4 regions of the Ruegeria sp. H8 genome follow, and region 4 is predicted to be linked to each of the others. Evidence: riboswitches for the same ligand, from Rfam matches in the RefSeq annotation. Region 4 holds a riboswitch; each other region holds the start of a gene.
What was found. Region 4 has a riboswitch for cobalamin ahead of ACR0A2_RS10265 (aromatic ring-hydroxylating oxygenase subunit alpha). Riboswitches for the same ligand answer to the same signal wherever they lie in the genome.
Positions count from the first base shown of each region.

Region 1: linked by a shared signal. The riboswitch ahead of ACR0A2_RS12610 (DUF1636 family protein) and the one ahead of ACR0A2_RS10265 (aromatic ring-hydroxylating oxygenase subunit alpha) in region 4 are both predicted to bind cobalamin.
Region 2: linked by a shared signal. The riboswitch ahead of ACR0A2_RS21945 (DUF4198 domain-containing protein) and the one ahead of ACR0A2_RS10265 (aromatic ring-hydroxylating oxygenase subunit alpha) in region 4 are both predicted to bind cobalamin.
Region 3: linked by a shared signal. The riboswitch ahead of ACR0A2_RS06030 (DUF1636 family protein) and the one ahead of ACR0A2_RS10265 (aromatic ring-hydroxylating oxygenase subunit alpha) in region 4 are both predicted to bind cobalamin.

Region 1 covers NZ_JBQFNY010000004.1:238,090-242,205, forward strand. Annotated here, with positions in the region: gene ACR0A2_RS12600 (ABC transporter substrate-binding protein) at 1-936, opposite strand, end outside; gene ACR0A2_RS12605 (ABC transporter ATP-binding protein) at 953-1,726, opposite strand; gene ACR0A2_RS12610 (DUF1636 family protein) at 1,723-2,079, opposite strand; cobalamin riboswitch at 2,178-2,374, opposite strand; gene ACR0A2_RS12615 (D-lyxose/D-mannose family sugar isomerase) at 2,475-3,038, opposite strand; gene ACR0A2_RS12620 (carbohydrate kinase family protein) at 3,157-4,083, opposite strand; gene ACR0A2_RS12625 (glucokinase) at 4,114-4,116, opposite strand, start outside.
Region 2 covers NZ_JBQFNY010000018.1:18,992-23,107, forward strand. Annotated here, with positions in the region: gene ACR0A2_RS21935 (sugar ABC transporter substrate-binding protein) at 1-610, opposite strand, end outside; gene ACR0A2_RS21940 (ROK family transcriptional regulator) at 862-1,986, shown strand; cobalamin riboswitch at 2,108-2,306, shown strand; gene ACR0A2_RS21945 (DUF4198 domain-containing protein) at 2,438-3,223, shown strand; gene cbiM (cobalt transporter CbiM) at 3,230-3,841, shown strand; gene ACR0A2_RS21955 (cobalt ABC transporter permease) at 3,838-4,116, shown strand, end outside.
Region 3 covers NZ_JBQFNY010000001.1:1,220,948-1,225,063, reverse strand. Annotated here, with positions in the region: gene cobN (cobaltochelatase subunit CobN) at 1-506, opposite strand, end outside; gene cobW (cobalamin biosynthesis protein CobW) at 512-1,567, opposite strand; gene ACR0A2_RS06030 (DUF1636 family protein) at 1,569-1,940, opposite strand; cobalamin riboswitch at 2,033-2,239, opposite strand; gene ACR0A2_RS06025 (SLC13 family permease) at 2,466-4,116, opposite strand, start outside.
Region 4 covers NZ_JBQFNY010000003.1:153,106-157,221, forward strand. Annotated here, with positions in the region: gene ACR0A2_RS10245 (DUF3833 family protein) at 1-413, shown strand, start outside; gene ACR0A2_RS10250 (hypothetical protein) at 443-616, opposite strand; gene ACR0A2_RS10255 (hypothetical protein) at 676-927, opposite strand; gene ACR0A2_RS10260 (hypothetical protein) at 959-1,081, opposite strand; cobalamin riboswitch at 1,193-1,396, shown strand; gene ACR0A2_RS10265 (aromatic ring-hydroxylating oxygenase subunit alpha) at 1,479-2,732, shown strand; gene ACR0A2_RS10270 (FAD-binding oxidoreductase) at 2,738-3,820, shown strand.

The sequences.
Region 1 (4,116 bases), on a different contig from region 4:
ATGCATCGCCTTCGCCATCTTCTCGATCGCCTCGATATTTGCCGGGCCGGGCGTCAGTTCCTCGTAACGCAGGCCAATCCAGCGCTCGTTCTTTACCGCGTCCATTTGTGACATCACCGGGTGATCCTTGAGGAACTGAAAGGTGTCCTCTGCGCCGTTGCCGGATTGATAATCGAGCAGCACCAGAAACTCCGGGTTGGCCGCTGCCACGGCCTCCCACGACGTGCGGCCCCAGCTGGTATCCAGATCATGCGTCACGTTAGCGCCACCCGCCGCTGTGATCATCGCATCGGGAATGGCGAACTTGCCGGCGGTGAATGGAGCATCGGCCGGTCCGTCCAACAGGAATACGCGGGGCTTTGCCAGATCGGCTGTTTTTGCTTCGATGGCGGACAATTCGTCTTTCCAGCTGGCAACCAGCGCCTCGGCCTTGTCTTCGACCTGCATGACCTTGCCCAGACGCAGAACGTCATCAAACAACAGGTTCATGCTGGCCTCGGGGCGATCCTTGTCCAGATGCACGCAGCTTTCGGTCAGGATCATGGTCTTGATACCAAAGGGTTCCAGCGTGTCGGGCGTGACATCTCCGCCGGGTTTCATGCCATAGTACCAACCGGCAAAAAACAGATCGGGTTCGACGGCCACAAGGTTTTCAATCGTCGGGTATTTGGGGGCAAGCTCTGGGATGTCGCCGCGCTGAGCATCAAAATCAGGGCTGGTTTTATACCAACCCGTAATTCCGGTAAGACCCACGATCTTGTCCTGAAGGCCGAGCGCAAAGGCCATATCCGCCATGTTCATGTCATGCACGACCAGACGTTCCGGCGCCGAGTCAAAAACCAGCGGTTCACCGCAATTGTCCACGGTGATGGCTTCCGCTGCCGCGCCACCTGCCAAGCCAGCGAAAACAACCACCGGCCAAAGTTTCTGCATCATATTTAAGTTCCTGTTATTATGACAGTTTCCGTTTTCGGATATCCAGTGCGGGGATCATGCGGCCTTCGTGCTGAAAGCACAGGTAATCCACGCCGAATGTCTCGCGTACCCGGTCTGGGGTCAGAACTTCGCCAACAGGCCCGAACCCTGTCAGACGCGTAGCCTTCATCAACGCCACATGGGTGGCGAATTCCGGGATCATGACCAGATCATGGACGATCATGACGACCGTTACCCCCAGATCAGCGACCAGAGACAGCATGTGCCCCTTGGCATCGGGGTCCAGATGGTTGGTTGGCTCGTCCAGAAACAGCAAGGACGGGTTCTGGGCCAACGCGCGCGCGATATGTGCGCGCTGACGTTCTCCGCCGGACAGCTGACCCATCGTTTTGTTGGCAAAATGCGACAGCTCGGTCGTCGTCAGAACCCGTTCCAGATCAGCCTTGTGCTGAGCCATCGAACGTTCGTCTTGAATCGGGATTTGCCCCAGCGCAACATAGTCTTGCAGGCGCATCCGCCCGTCAGGCATTTCCTGCTGCCCGACCACAGCAATGGAGCGGGCACGTTGGCGGGCGGACAGGGTCCGAAGGCTTTGACCTTCGATCCAAACATCACCCAAGGCAATCCGTTCGATCCCGCACAGCAGTTTCAGCAGAGTGGTCTTGCCGGCGCCGTTCGGCCCTGCGATTGCCAGAATTGATCCTTCTTCCAGACGAAAGGACACATCCTGCAACAGGATATCACCATTGAGCGCATAGTACTTCAAATTCTCGGCAACCAGAAAACTCATGAAGCGCCACCAGACGGCAATGCGGGTATTCGCGACAAGGTCTTTGCGAAAAGGGCAGGGGGGCGGTCCGAGGCGCTGGTCCAGCCATCGTCACTGTCGCCGAACTGGGTCGCGAATTCGACCAGGGCGGACAGGTCGTGTGATGTCGTGATATCGCCAAACAGGTACTGCGCTTTTCCCGGGGCCTGAAATCCGACGGTCATGGCCCGTTCACAACCTGCCATGCACGTCACCATTCGGGTTTCAAAACCGTCAGGCAACCGGGCATTCAGCACGTCTTGCGCGGCCTCGGCAGACATCGCCCCCTGACATGTTGAACAGATCAGAACGTAGTGATCAGAATAGCAGGTCATAGCCATCTCCGTCGTTTGCCAGACGCAGACAGAGGGCACATACCCAGATATTACGCAAACGCGCCATCAAGCCTCCTTCCGAGACGCCCCGCCTCGGGTTGGTTCATAGTGCGATGGCAGGTCTCCTGACTTGCGGGTCGTTGCTTGGCCGACCTTCCCAACCCATGCGGGTCAGTGGTGAAGTGGCGTCGCTCACCGCTTACAGTTGCGGGGGCAGTCACGGACTTGGCACATTCCAGTGCCGCACCGTGTTCCCATTTTCATCCCTTATGGAACCATCCCGCTCAGCTAGTCTGGCAATGCCAGACTTGTCAAGCGGCAGACGAAGGCGTTGGTAGATGGAATTGCGACAGCTGACCCAGCTGTCCTGCTGCGCCAGCCCGGACCGAACGGTGTCAATAGTCTGATACAAGAAGGAAATCCGGTTCGGAATCTTTCTCGACCTTTGAAAACCGTGGAATTGGCTTTTCAAACCCAATGTCGGTGCGGTCGTTATTCACGGTCGATACCTCGCCAATAAGGCAATCGCCGCGCTCGGCCCAAAAAGCGTGCCAGATGCCGGGCATCAGAGTTACGCTTTGCCTCGGCTTCAGCCGCACGTACTCTTGGGGTTGCAAGGTTACAGGGCAGGCATCGCTGGGGACCGTCACCGGGTTGTCGCGGTCGACGCCACCGTTTGGATCCGACGCATGAATTTCCAGAACGAGATCGCCGCCGCCCCGGTTGATGATGTCTTCTGCCTTGATAATATGCCGGTGCATCGGAGAAAGCTGATTGTCTTTCAAGATCAACAGTTTTCTGCACAGAGCATCCCACGCCCGGATTTCAGATCCTTCGTCTAAACCAGTGCGTAGAGTGAACGGGAATAGGCAATGTTCGTCGAAATGGCCTTGTGCGTAATTGGTAATGTTCCATCCCAGCCTGCGGCTGCGGACAGTTTCGACCAAAGAGATGCGCATTTTCTCGGGCGATCAATCCGCAAAGAGCGGCTACGCGGCGCCGAAAGATTGAATGAACGCCTGGGCCTAGGGCTTGATGTGGTTGATTTCGGATCGTTTCATCATGCCATCCCGCAGATCAAAGTTCGTGCGCCCAAGGGGGTTCCGCCCCGGCTCGGGAAACGGTCACGGCCGCAACGTCAGCGCCCAGTTCCATGGCTGCTTGCAGGCTTTCAACCGTCAATCCGCGCAGACCTGACTTGGTCAGATGCCCTGCGCGGCTGAGCTCGGTCAGAACGCCGGCGTTGAACGTGTCACCTGCGCCGATCGTATCGACCACTTCAACGGGTTTCACAGGAACCGAGACTTCGGAACCATCCGCCAGGTAACCGTGCGCCCCGTCACTGCCACGCGTGACGATGACAACGGAAGGACCCGCTTGCAACAGCACAGACGCTTTTGCGGATTCGGCTTCAGCGCCCGGAATGATCCAGTCCAGGTCCTCGTCTGAAACCTTGACGATATCCGCACGCGAGATCATGCGGTTCAAACGCGTCCGAAACCGGGTTTGATCCTTGATGAAATCCGGGCGGATATTCGGGTCCAGCATCACTGACCGGTCGGAACCGTGGCTGTCCAGAAGGGCGGCATAGGCATCTGCGCAAGGTTCACACGCAAGGCTGATTCCACCGAGATACAGGGCAGAGACAGCAGGAAGCTGATCGGGCATGTCTTCGGGCAGCAACATCCGGCCCGCGGTGTTTTCATCGACAAAGCTGTAAGTCGCGTGTCCATCCGAGAGCTGCACAAAGGCAAGCGTGGTGGGACGGTCCGAGATGATCACATGTGTCGTGTCCACATGGCTCGCTTTCAGCGCATCAATCAATTGCTGGCCGAACATGTCCGATGACAAACCTGTCAGCATCCCTACCGGAACACCCAGACGTCCCATCGCGACGGCTGTGTTCAGAACTGCACCACCAGTATGTGGCACAAAACCAATTGCGCCCGATGCGGTCGGTTCTGAAATCATATCTATCAGCGCTTCACCACAGCACAGGATCATGTCTTGGTCCTTCTAGGTAAGAAACTTCGGTTA
Region 2 (4,116 bases), on a different contig from region 4:
TGACATCACTTCCGACAAGACGGGGGTCATCTTCATCACCGATTACGTTCGGGTCCGCCAGATCGACACCAAAGCCTTGCAGGAAGCCCTGATTGCGCAGCACGTCCACTGTCGGCTGGCTGACGGCAAGGTCCAATGTCGCAATTTTCGCGTCGTTGGCTGCGTCGCCCAGCGTGGCTTTGGCCCATTGTCCAATCAGCAGCCCGGCAAGGAAATTGTCCGTGGCAAACGTTGCGTCAGCCGAGTCAATGGGTTCCAGCGGCGTATCCAGAGCGATAACCAGAACCCCTGCATCCCGCGCCTGCTTCACGGCCGGAACGATGGATGATGTGTCCGAGGCCGTCAGCAGAATGCCTTTGGCGCCGTCCAGAATGCAGGTCTCAATGGCTTGCACCTGCGTTTCATGGTCACCGTCAACTTTGCCCGCAAAGGCTTTGAGCGTCATTCCCAGCTCTTCCGCTTTCGCTGTCGCACCTTCCTTCATTTTGACAAAGAACGGGTTGGTGTCCGTCTTGGTAATCAGACAAACGGTTTCGCCTTCCGCCATTGCACTGCCAGCCATGGCAGTAACCCCGAGCGCAGCAGCACCCGCAAGTCTTGCAAGTTTCATCGATTATCCTCCCAGGTTTTCCTGTGCCGAACGGGCACGAGGGCGATCAGGCAAAATCCCTGATCCCATAAGAAACAATCACAAGATTCGAAATTTGAGTCAATAAATAAATCACTCTTATTTATTATTGACAGTGCGGGCGGGCTTTCTCATTCTTCAGCAGGAAAGGGGTGGTCGTGCCTGAAAATTCATCTCGGAAAAATTCGATTGGCCTGCACGGGTCAGAGGTGCGCGGAACCAACCAAAGCGGGATGCGGGCCCGGAACGAACGGCTGGTGTTGTCGCTTGTCCGGCGTCATCAGGCCCTTGCGAAGTCCGAGATCGCGCGCATGACCGGACTGTCGGCACAAACCGTTTCCGTCATCATGCGGCTGTTGGAGAAGGATGGTTTGCTGTTGCGCGGCGAGCCGGTCCGCGGGAAAGTCGGGCAACCTTCCGTTCCCATGCGCCTCAACCCGGATGGTGCGTTTTTCTTTGGGCTCAAGGTCGGGCGCCGCAGTACCGAGCTGGTTTTGACTGACTTTGTCGGAAATGTGCGGCAGCGCGAGCGGCGAACCTATGACTATCCAACGCCGAAGGCCACTTTGGAGTTTTCCACTGAGAGTCTGGGCAAAATGATGTCATCCATGTCGCCCGAGGCCAAAGGCAGGATTGCGGGTCTTGGAATTGCCATGCCGTTCTATCTGTGGGACTGGGCCCAGACCCTTCAGGTTCCTCAGGAAGAAATGGACCCGTGGCGCGTATCAGACCTGAAGGCTGACCTGGCGCGTCGCCTCGATATTCCGGTATTCCTGCAAAATGACGCCACTGCGGCTTGTGGGGCGGAATTGGTATTCGGTCCGGCTGATGGGCCAAGGGATTTCCTGTACTTCTATATCGGGTTTTTCATTGGCGGCGGTGTGGTCCTCAATGGCGCGATCTTTTCGGGGCGTGGAAACGCGGGGGCAATCGGCCCCTTGCCTGTGCCCGATGGCGCGGGCGGTGTCAGACCGCTCATCGATGTGGCCAGCCTTTACGTGCTCGAGCGTGCAATCACCACGGCAGGTGTCACGTCGCATTCCATCTGGGAAACGACCCAGCGTTGGGATGTGCCAAACGTTCAACTGGAAAACTGGTTGAAACGGACGGCAAGCGGGATTGCCCATGCGATTGTCTCATCCTGTAGCCTGATAGATTTCGAATGCGTGAAGATTGACGGCTGGATGCCGCAGGACATCAAGGCGCGTTTGGTTGAAATGGTGGAAGACAAACTGTCCGAGCTGAACATGACCGGGCTCGAGCGCCCCGTTGTGCTGGCAGGAACCGTAGGCCCGGAAGCACGCTCTTTGGGCGCGGCAAGCCTGCCCTTGTCGGAGAGGTATCTTTCAGAAGCTTAGACAGGAACGAACCCTGCCGCCTTGGACGTTTCACAAACTGGTTCACTCTCGCAAACTGCCGAGCTCATTATTTTCGATGGCCGTAACACATTTTCGTTGACGGAAGGCTGAGTTGTCTGGCAAGCCGCTCGGCATGTCCGGTTCCGGGGCTTGCTCTGGAATCAATAGGGAATGCGGTGCGGGCTCTGGCCCAAATCCGCAACTGCACCCGCAACTGTAAGCGACGAGCAGGGCTGAAACGCCACTGGGGTTTGCCCGGGAAGGCCGGTCCAACGCTTTGACCCGCAAGTCAGGATACCTGCCGGACATGTGCCCTCTAACGGGCACTCCTAATCGACGACGGGATGTGCGTCGGACCAGGATGCCTGAAAGGGTAATTTGGCGTTGAATGTCCCGTGGTCAAAACGAATTTCGCGCCGGGATTTGCGCGACGGGACAAGGACGACTGTTCATGAAAACGCTGCTCAGCGCAGCCGCTGCCGCGATGGCTCTTCCTGCCATAGTAAATGCGCATTTCCTTTTGGAATACACCACCGACACCATGATCGAGAAACCGGGCGATGTACCGGTCAAACTGATTTTCTGGCATCCGTTCGAGAATGGCCATGTCATGGATCTTGAAAAGCCGCAGGAATTCTATGTGATCCACAACGGTGAAAAGACCGATTTACTGGACACGCTGGAACCTATCCGGTTCACCGGCGGGCAGAACGAGGGCGCGGCGTTCAAAGGCAGTGTCCCGGTCAAACGGTCGGGCGACTATGTGCTGGTGACGGTTCCTCAGCCTTATTACGAGGAATCCGAAGACATCTATATCCAACAGCTCACCAAAGCCTTCCTGAACCGCAACGAATTGCCGACCGATTGGATGAATCCCGTGGGTCTGCCGACCGAGATTATCCCGCTGAACAAGCCGACCAACATCATCGCGGGTTCGACTTTCACGGGCCGTGTGCTGGCTGATGGTCAGCCGGTTGCGGGGGCCGAGATCGAGATCGAATACATGGCAGCCGAACCCGACATGGAAAGTTCGGCCGCTTCTGCACCGAAGGCGTCACCAATGCCGGGTGGTGCGGTGGTCGCAATATCTGACGACAACGGGTATTTTTCGTTCGGCGTTCCAAAAGCCGGTTACTGGGGTTTCGCCGCCCTTGGTTCCGGTCCGGCAACCGAACATGAGGGCAAAGAACTCAGCCAGGATGCGGTCATCTGGATCCGCGCCTGGGATCTGGAGTAACCCCAAATGCACATCGTCGACGGAGCCCTTTCCAACCCGGTTGTAATTGGCGGCGCCATAGCCGCCGCGGGCGGGATCGCCATGGGTCTCAGGTCTCTGGATCTTGATCGCATCCCCACTGCGGGCGTGCTGTCAGCCAGTTTCTTCGTGGCATCGTTGATCCACGTGCCCATTGGTCCGTCGTCGGTCCATCTGATCCTCAACGGCATGGCCGGGCTGCTGCTTGGTTGGGCCGCATTCCCGGCTTTGTTCGTCGGGCTTTTGCTACAGGCGGTCTTTTTCGGCTTTGGCGGGTTGACGGTGTTGGGGATCAACACCGTCAATATCGCCTTTCCCGCGGTGGTGGCCGGAATGTTGTTCGGTCGTCTGATCGCGCGTGGAACGCCTTTGCAAGGTGCGATTTGGGGGGGCATCGGCGGCGCGTTTGCGATTGCGGCGACAACCGGCATGGTCGCGTTTTCGCTGGCGCTGTCGGGGGATGAATTTCTGCCTGCCGCCAAGCTTGTTTTCTTCGCCCATATTCCTGTCATGGCCATCGAGGCGATTTTGACCGGGTTCGCCGTGTTGTTGGCACGCAAGGTCAAGCCCGAGCTGTTTTTCAGAGGAGCAGCCACATGAAGCATCTGGTTGTCATACTGGCCATGTGCTGTTCACCTGTGCCTGCCCTGGCGCACAAGGTCATAGCCGGCGTTTTCGAGTCGGGAGACGTCATCGAGGGCGAAATCGGCTTTTCCAACGGCGACATGGCAAGCGGCACCGAGGTCATTGTCACCGGCCCGGATGGGGCCGAGCTGGGTCGATCGGTAACGGATGCGGACGGTTTCTTTGTCTACACGCCGACCTCGGCCGTGGCGCACACCTTCTTTGCCGACCTTGGCGCCGGGCATGTGGCC
Region 3 (4,116 bases), on a different contig from region 4:
CCGGCATAAAGCCCCGCCGCCAAAGCCATCTGTGCCAGCGCCGCCTGTGCCGCGACCTCGCCGCCGGTATCGCACAGATGCGCCAGACGTCGCAGGGTCGAGACCGGCAGGGTGGAATAGTCATCCAGCCGCGTGTCCTCGCGCCCGTCAGCGGGCAGCACTGCCAGCGCGATGCCCTTGGCCAGCGCCAGCGCCAGAACCTGCTGCAACCCATAAGGCCAGTAGGGGACGCCGCCGATCAGCCGGATCAGAATGCCCTTGGCGCCCTCCAGCGTCTGCTCGACATAGGTATCGACCGACAACGGGTGTTTCAACGCCGTCAAATTCGCCAGCCGCAGGGTCGGCATTCGCCCTTCCGGTCCGCCGCCGCGATGCCAGCCAGCCGCGAAAGCCCCCAGATCGCTGTCCGAAAAGGACAGCACCACCAGATCCGCCGGGCTCTGGCCCAGATCGGTTGGGGTCTCGGTTTCCTCGAGCCCGTGGCTTTCGCGGAAGACGACGTGCATGTGTCTTACTCGGCAGCCTCACGCACACCCACGAGGATTTCGCGGATTTCCGCCTCTTTGATATCGTCATGCTCGGCGATGACGACCAGACGCGAACGACGGTCTTCACCGGGTTCCCACGGGCGGTCATACTGGTGCCGTACCCGCGCGCCGACCGCCTGAACCAGCAGGCGCATGGGTTTGCCCTGAACGGCGGCATACCCTTTGACGCGCAGGATGTTCAGTTCATTGGCGAGGCGTTCGATATTGGCGATCAGTTGGGCCGGATCGGTCTGCTCGGGCAGCTCGACGATGATGCTTTCGAAATCGTCATGCTCGTGATCGTGATGGCCGTCGTGATGCGAGGGGCGGGCGTCCATGTCATCCTCGGCGGCGGCTTCCAGACCCAGCACAACGCGCACGTCCACGGCACCTTCGGCCACTTCGACGACGGGCAGGGGGCGCGGCGCCTCGGCGGCGATGATCTCGCGCGCTTTGGCCACGCCTTCGGGGCCGGCGAGGTCGGGCTTGGTCAGCAGGATGATGTCGGCGCACGAGATCTGATCCTCGAACACCTCGGACAGGGGCGTTTCGTGGTCGATCGAGTCATCGGCCATGCGCTGGACGTCCACCGCTTCGACATTGGGCGCGAAACGGCCTGCGGCCACAGCCTCGGCATCGGCCAAGGCGATCACGCCGTCGACGGTGATCTTCGAGCGGATGTCAGGCCAGTCGAATGCCTTGAGCAGCGGTTTCGGCAGGGCCAGACCGCTGGTTTCGATCAGGATATGATCCGGGCGCGGCTCCAACGCCATCAGGGCCTCGATGGTGGGAATGAAATCATCTGCCACGGTGCAGCAGATGCAGCCATTGGCCAGTTCCATGATGTTTTCCGCCGGGCAATCAGGAATGGCGCAGGATTTCAGGATGTCGCCATCGACGCCTACATCGCCGAACTCGTTGACCACGACAGCAAGGCGCTTGCCCTGTGGGTTCTGCATCAGGTGACGCACCAAAGTGGTCTTGCCCGAGCCCAGAAAGCCGGTGATCACTGTGACGGGGAGTTTTTCGAGGTTCGACATGTCAGGCTCCAATGGGGGGAATGCGCGAGGCACAGTTCTTGCGAAAATGTTCGGGGCGTTCGCGCCATTTCACCAAACCATCTTCAGTGGCCAGATACTTGGTCGCGCCGTCGACGATGACGTCGACATGATCTGTTTCGTTCAGGTTTTCATACACGAAGGTCCAGCGGCCCGGCCCGCGCAACACGATCGAACAGCCTTGATCGCAGTTTGACAGGCATTCAACGGCTTTCAGGGTGACACCGTCGGGCAGGTCTGCCTGTTCCAGGGCCTTGTGCAACAAAGCGCCCGGGCGTTGCGCGTCATCTTCGACAGGCAGGCCGCGACGGCAGGTGGTACAGACCAGCAACTCGACTGGTGCGGTCTCGGTCATGTCTCTCATCCCCCCAAATCCTCTTCGCGGGGGACGGGGTTTCATGCGGGCCACGATTGGTCATGGACCCGACACCGGAACACCCCGCCCGGTTTCAACTTCGGTTGTTGGCAGGTCTCCCGGCTTGCGGATGCCAGAGGCGGGCCTCTGTCGGATGTCCCGCCTTCCCGGCTTTCGAGCCAGTGGCATTGGGCATCCTCTCCGTTCACGGTCGCGGGGGCGGCTGCGTTTGGCGGCAAGACCGTTGACGCATTCCCTTTTCATCGGCTGTCACCGACACCAACGAAAGGGACATGCGGCACCGCTGGCCTGCTTGTCAAGCGAGTCGCGCGCAACAATTATGCAGAGGCATGGAAAGCGACCTGTGGGCGCCGATGGGCGGCATGGTGTGCCGGGACCCAGCCTGAGATGGGCCGGGCGACGAAAGGTATCTCAGCAAGGGGCGTAGACTGTGGCGAACTGTTGATCGACTGAACCTGTCCAGATGATGGGTAAAGACCACCGAACCCCCTGGATCCTCTTGCGCTAATAGATGACGTTTATCATGAGCAGCGAGACGACCAGAAACAGCGCCGTCATTATTCCGCCGGAGCGGACGAAATCCATCACCTTGTATCCGGCCGGACCCATGATCAACGCGTTTACCTGATGGGTTGGGATGATGAAGCTGTTCGAGGTCGATATGGCGACCGTCAGGGCAAAGACGGCCGGGTTTCCACCCGCCGCCACCGCAATCGATACCGCCAGAGGCACCAGCAGAACTGTGGCCCCCACATTGGACATGACCAAAGAAAAGGCCGTCGCCAGAACGGCGATGCCGGTTTGCAGCGACCAGAGCGGCCAGCCGTCCAGAATTATCATGATCTGCTGCGCGATCCACGCGGCCGTGCCTGTGTTCTGCACGGCTTGTCCCAAAGGTATGAGGCAGGCGAGCAGGAATACGGTGTTCCATCCGACCGCGCGGTATGCCTCGTCCACGCTGAGCACACGGGTCAGCATCATGCCCACCGCGCCGGTAAGAAGACAGAGTGAAAGCCGGACATCCGTGAACAGGATCAACGACAGCGAAATGGCGAAGAATGCCAGGGCCCAGCCGACTTTTTGCGGCCGCAGCTCGTCCTGAGGAAAGTCCGTCGTCACAACGACGAAATCCGGATCTCGTTTGATCCGCATCAGGTTGTCCCATCTGGTATGTGCCACAAGCATGTCGCCCGCCTGAAACTTTTCGAGCCCGATCTGAGTGGATTCGTGATCCTCGGTCTCGACATGGCTCAGCGTCTCTTCGCCGCGGTGAATGGCCAGCAGCGACATCCCGTAGGTCTTGCGAAACAAAAGCTCGCGGGGGCATTTGCCGATCAGCTTGCTGTCGGGCGTGATGACCACCTCGGCCACGCCTGCATTGGTTGGGGCGAACTCTTCGACGAAAATGTCCAAATCCGGAAGAACGGTCAGCCCATATTTCTCGGCGAACTTCTCGACCTCCCAACGGCGGCCGACGATGGCCAGCCGACACGGCGCTGCAATTTCCGCTGTCAAAACCTGAACCATCGAGGTTTTGCCGCGATAGAAGGTGGAAATGATGTACAGGTGGTTTTCGTGGTTGATGTCGGCCAGAATCTCGCCGACCAAGGGGCTGTCCTCGGGCACCACGACTTCGAACACATCGGCTTTGAGGCCATAGACCCTTTGCAGGTATTCCTGTGTCCCTTGTCCGGTACCCGTATTGTCAGGCCCTTCAGCCTCGGGCAAAACCCAGCGTCCCAACAGCAGAAAGTATCCAATTCCCGTCAGGATCAGAACCGCACCGATCGGCGTGACCGAGAACAGGCCGAAGGGCTCCATTTTCTGAGAGGCCGGCAGACTGTCATTTGCCGTCAGGATCAGATCGTTCAGCAGGATAAGAGGAGACGACCCCACCATCGTCATGGTGCCGCCCAAAATGGCGCAGAATCCCATCGGCATGAGCAGGCGCGACAGCGGTATGCCCGACCGTGTGGAAATTCGGCTGACAACCGGCAGAAACAGAGCAGCGGCGCCGACATTCTGCATGAACGAGGATATGACGCCAACGGTGCCGGAAATGATTGGTACAACCCTGCCTTCGGATTTGCCACCGTATTTGAGGATGACGGCAGCCACCTTGTTCATGATCCCCGTCTTGTCCAGACCGGCCCCG
Region 4 (4,116 bases):
TCGAAGGCAAAACAGTGGCCTACGGTCAGTTTCAGGATGTTCTGGGAAATATCCCCCGCAGATTCACGGTTGATATCGACGGGACATGGGACGGCGAAACCCTGACCCTGGTCGAAGACTTCGTCTACGACGATGGCGCGACGGAACAACGCATCTGGACATTGACCAAAACCGGAGAGGATACGTGGACCGGTACGGCGCCTGGCGTACTGGGTACCGCCAGCGGGATTGAACGCGGGGATACGTTCAACTGGAAATACAAGATCGACCTGCCGATCAAGGACGGGACCATGCGTGTCAAATTCGACGATTGGATGTGGCTGCTGGATGACGACCGTCTGCTGAACCGCGCGTATGTCTCACGCTATGGCGTCCGTCTGGGTGAAGTCATTCTGTTCTTCGAGAAGAAATAGGGCCGCCAGGCCCGGTTTCATCACAAAAGTCAGTAGAAAATAAACTCGTCCACCAATGCTGTCGTCGATCCCTTGACCTCACCGGCCGTGTTTGCCCTTGGCCCGTCCGAGGCTGCGCCCTCGGCGCGTTCGCCGCCCTCGACCTTCAAGCGCGCGCGTTCTATCTGCCCCCAGAGGAAAAACAGACCATCCCGTTTTCCCATGAGGCGCGAAGGAACTGTTGTCCGCAAAACACCTGTTTTCGGTTTTGGCATCTGCTCTCTTACTGCCTCCGGTGTTTTCCACCATTTTCGGAAAACGTAATGGTTTTTCCCGAAAAAGACAATTTTTTATAGACAAAATGAGGTTTTCTACCGGCCGTTGACAGGGTGGACTGACAACTCTCGCATGACGGATATTCGCATTCTTCACCTGCCCCATTGAAAGCCAGCACTATCCCAAACGGATCAACTTTACGCAAAAGGGCCTGCTGCAAACCTCCTTCACTTGGCCCGACACTCTCTTTTTCAGCCATGCTCTGGCGACGCGCAGCGTTTGGTTTCTGATCAGAGCAGCCGGCCTTCGCCGTCGCGGTTGGGGGTCAATTTTACGGCGCGGATGTCAGACGTGGCCGCATCCATCGCAAGGCCATCGGCCACCGCAAAACGCCATGCTGGCGGGCCTGCCACGCCCCTGTGCCAAGGACTGTGGTCCCGGCGCCGTCCACTCTGCCGGAATATTTCTATGTCTGTTTTGAAACCGGAAATGTCGCAAGCATTTCAGCGCCCAAGCGGGTAAAAAGTAGGCTGCCATCGTGAGGTGCCGCTGTTTGATTCTCAGACAGCGGAGAATTGGGAAGCCGGTGGAATTCCGGCACTGCCCCCGCAACGGTAAGAAAGGTCAGGTTCGACAATCAACCACTGGGACGAGGATCCCGGGAAGGTGTCGCAACCGGGTGCAAGCCCCTTTCAAGTCCGGAAACCAGCCTTGCAGATATGTCAAACCGCGGGTGGCGGTGGGGGCACGGGTTTCGGACGTGGTCCTCGCGCGCCTCCGGACGGTTCCTCCCTGTCATCTGCCCAAGCAATGCCGCGGGGCGCGGCAGGAGAGCCAGAAGTGAACAATGTCCAAAACCTGTTGGCGCGTCGAATCCCGGGCTATGCTCTGGAACGGGCCTTTTATACCGACCCCGAGATTTTTCAGACCGACCTGGAAGCCATCCACTATCGTGAGTGGCTCTTTGCCATTCCGGCCTGTGAACTGGTGAAAGCCGGCGACTATGTAACATACAACGTGGGTGCCTATCGCATGATCATCGTGCGCGGCGCCGACAACCAGATCCGGGCGTTTCACAACACCTGCCGCCATCGCGGCTCGATCATATGCAAGGCGGCAAAAGGCAACGCGCCGAAGCTGGTTTGCCCGTATCACCAATGGACCTACGAACTTGACGGCTCATTGCTGTGGGCTCGCGACATGGGGCCGGAGTTTGATCCCAGACAGCATGGTTTGAAGACGGTTCATTGCCGCGAGCTGGCCGGGTTGGTTTACATCTGTCTGGCGGATGTCGCCCCGGATTTTGACACGTTCGCCAATATCGCGCGCCCGTATCTTGAGCCGCATGATCTTGCGAATGCCAAGGTCGCCTTCGAAAGCACGATCATCGAGAACGGCAACTGGAAACTGGTCTGGGAAAACAATCGCGAGTGCTATCACTGCGGCGGCAACCACCCTGCGCTGTGCCGGACCTTCCCTGATGATCCGGGCGTGACGGGGATCGAAGGCGGTGAAACCCCAGCCTACATGCAAGCCCATTTCGACAGGTGCCAGGCAGCGGGTATGCCATCGCAGTTCTACCTGCACGAGGACGGCCAATACCGTCTGGCGCGGATGCCGCTGAAAGAAGGCGCCGAGAGCTATACGATGGACGGGAAATCCGCCGTGCGCCGCTGGTTGGGCCGGTCGCCCTTTGCGGATGCGGGATCGCTTTTGAAGTTCCACTATCCGACCACGTGGAACCACTTTCTTGCCGACCACTCGATTGTTTTCCGCGTCACGCCGATCAGCCCGACAGAGACCGAGGTCACGACCAAATGGCTGGTCAACAAGGATGCCGTTGAAGGCGTTGACTATGACGTGAAACGTCTGACCGAAGTCTGGGTCGCCACGAATAACGAAGACCGTCAGGTGGTCGAGGACAACCAGCAGGGCATCAACAGCCCGGCCTATGTACCCGGCCCGTATTCAGCCATTCAGGAATCCGGCGTGCTGCAATTCGTGGATTGGTATTGCAACACAGTTTCGGCCCGCCTGGCGCCTGACTCCATGGCGGCGGAGTAAGGCTGATGAAAGACCTGAACACGCTTTCATCAGCCGTCTGGCAGGATGGAGAGATGCTGGAATGTGTCTCGGTCGTGCCCGAGATGCCGAACACCGCCAGCTTTTCGTTCCGTGCCCCCTCGGGGGCGCAGTTCGCCTATCACCCCGGTCAGTTCCTGACGCTCGAGATTCCGGCGCCCGGCCAGCCCGGAGGCGTTGTGCATCGCACCTACACGATCTCATCGTCGCCGTCGCGGCCGCGGTCGATCACCATCACCGCCAAAGCGCAACCCGACAGTATCGGCACGCGCTGGATGCTGGACAATCTTCAACCCGGCATGCGGATCAAGGCCATTGGGCCTGCGGGCCTGTTCACCAACGCATTGAGCGATGCGCGCAAGTTCCTGTTTATCTCGGCTGGCTCAGGCATCACGCCGATGACGTCGATGACCACCTGCATGTGGGACGAAGGCCGCGATCTGGACGTTGTCTTCATCAACTGCGCCAAAAGGCCATCCGAGATCATCTTCCGCCAGCGCTTGGAACAGATGGCCAGCCGCACGGATGGTTTGGACCTGAAGTTCGTGGTGGAAGAGCCGGACCGCTACCGCCCATGGACTGGATATCAGGGTCAGTTCAACCAATTGATGCTGGGCCTGATGGCGCCGGATTACCTTGAGCGCGAAGTCTATTGCTGCGGTCCTGAGCCCTTCATGCAAGCGGTGCGCGACGCGCTGGCCGGTCTTGGTTTTGATATGAACAACTACCATCAGGAAAGCTTCGGCGCGCCGGTGGAAACCAAGGCGGATCAGCCCGAGTTGGATGACGTTGTTCTGGACGACGACAGCAGCGCCGAGATCCTGTTCGCGACCTCGGGCGTGACGGCCAAGGTTGCCGAGACCGACACGGTCCTTGCCGCCGCCCGCTCGGTTGGCCTGAACATTCCGTCAGGCTGTACCTTCGGCGTATGCGGGACCTGCAAGGTCAAGAAAACTGCCGGCGAGGTCCATATGGTCCACAACGGAGGGATCTCGGAAGACGACATCGACGCGGGGTACATTCTGGCCTGCTGCTCGAACCCGATCGGCAAGGTCGAAGTCGAGGTTTAGGCGCTTCGCATCACGATCAAAGCCGCAGCGTGGCTGACACCCGCTGCGGTTTTCGGTGCGGTTTTTCAGTCCGTTGCGGAATCCGGGCCGGATTGGGTCGCCGGACGTCCGGCGCTTTCCCGCCATCTCACAGACGCGGCGCAAGCATCTGCCTTTGTCCTCGCCGGCCATCACGCTGTCATCGAAAACGCAAGAAGAGAGAGCCCCACAATGCCCGTGGCTGTTCCCTGCGGCCGATCCTGAGCACCCTTACAAGAGTTTGAAGAGGTTCTGGCGGTCAGTCAAAAAGACAGCAC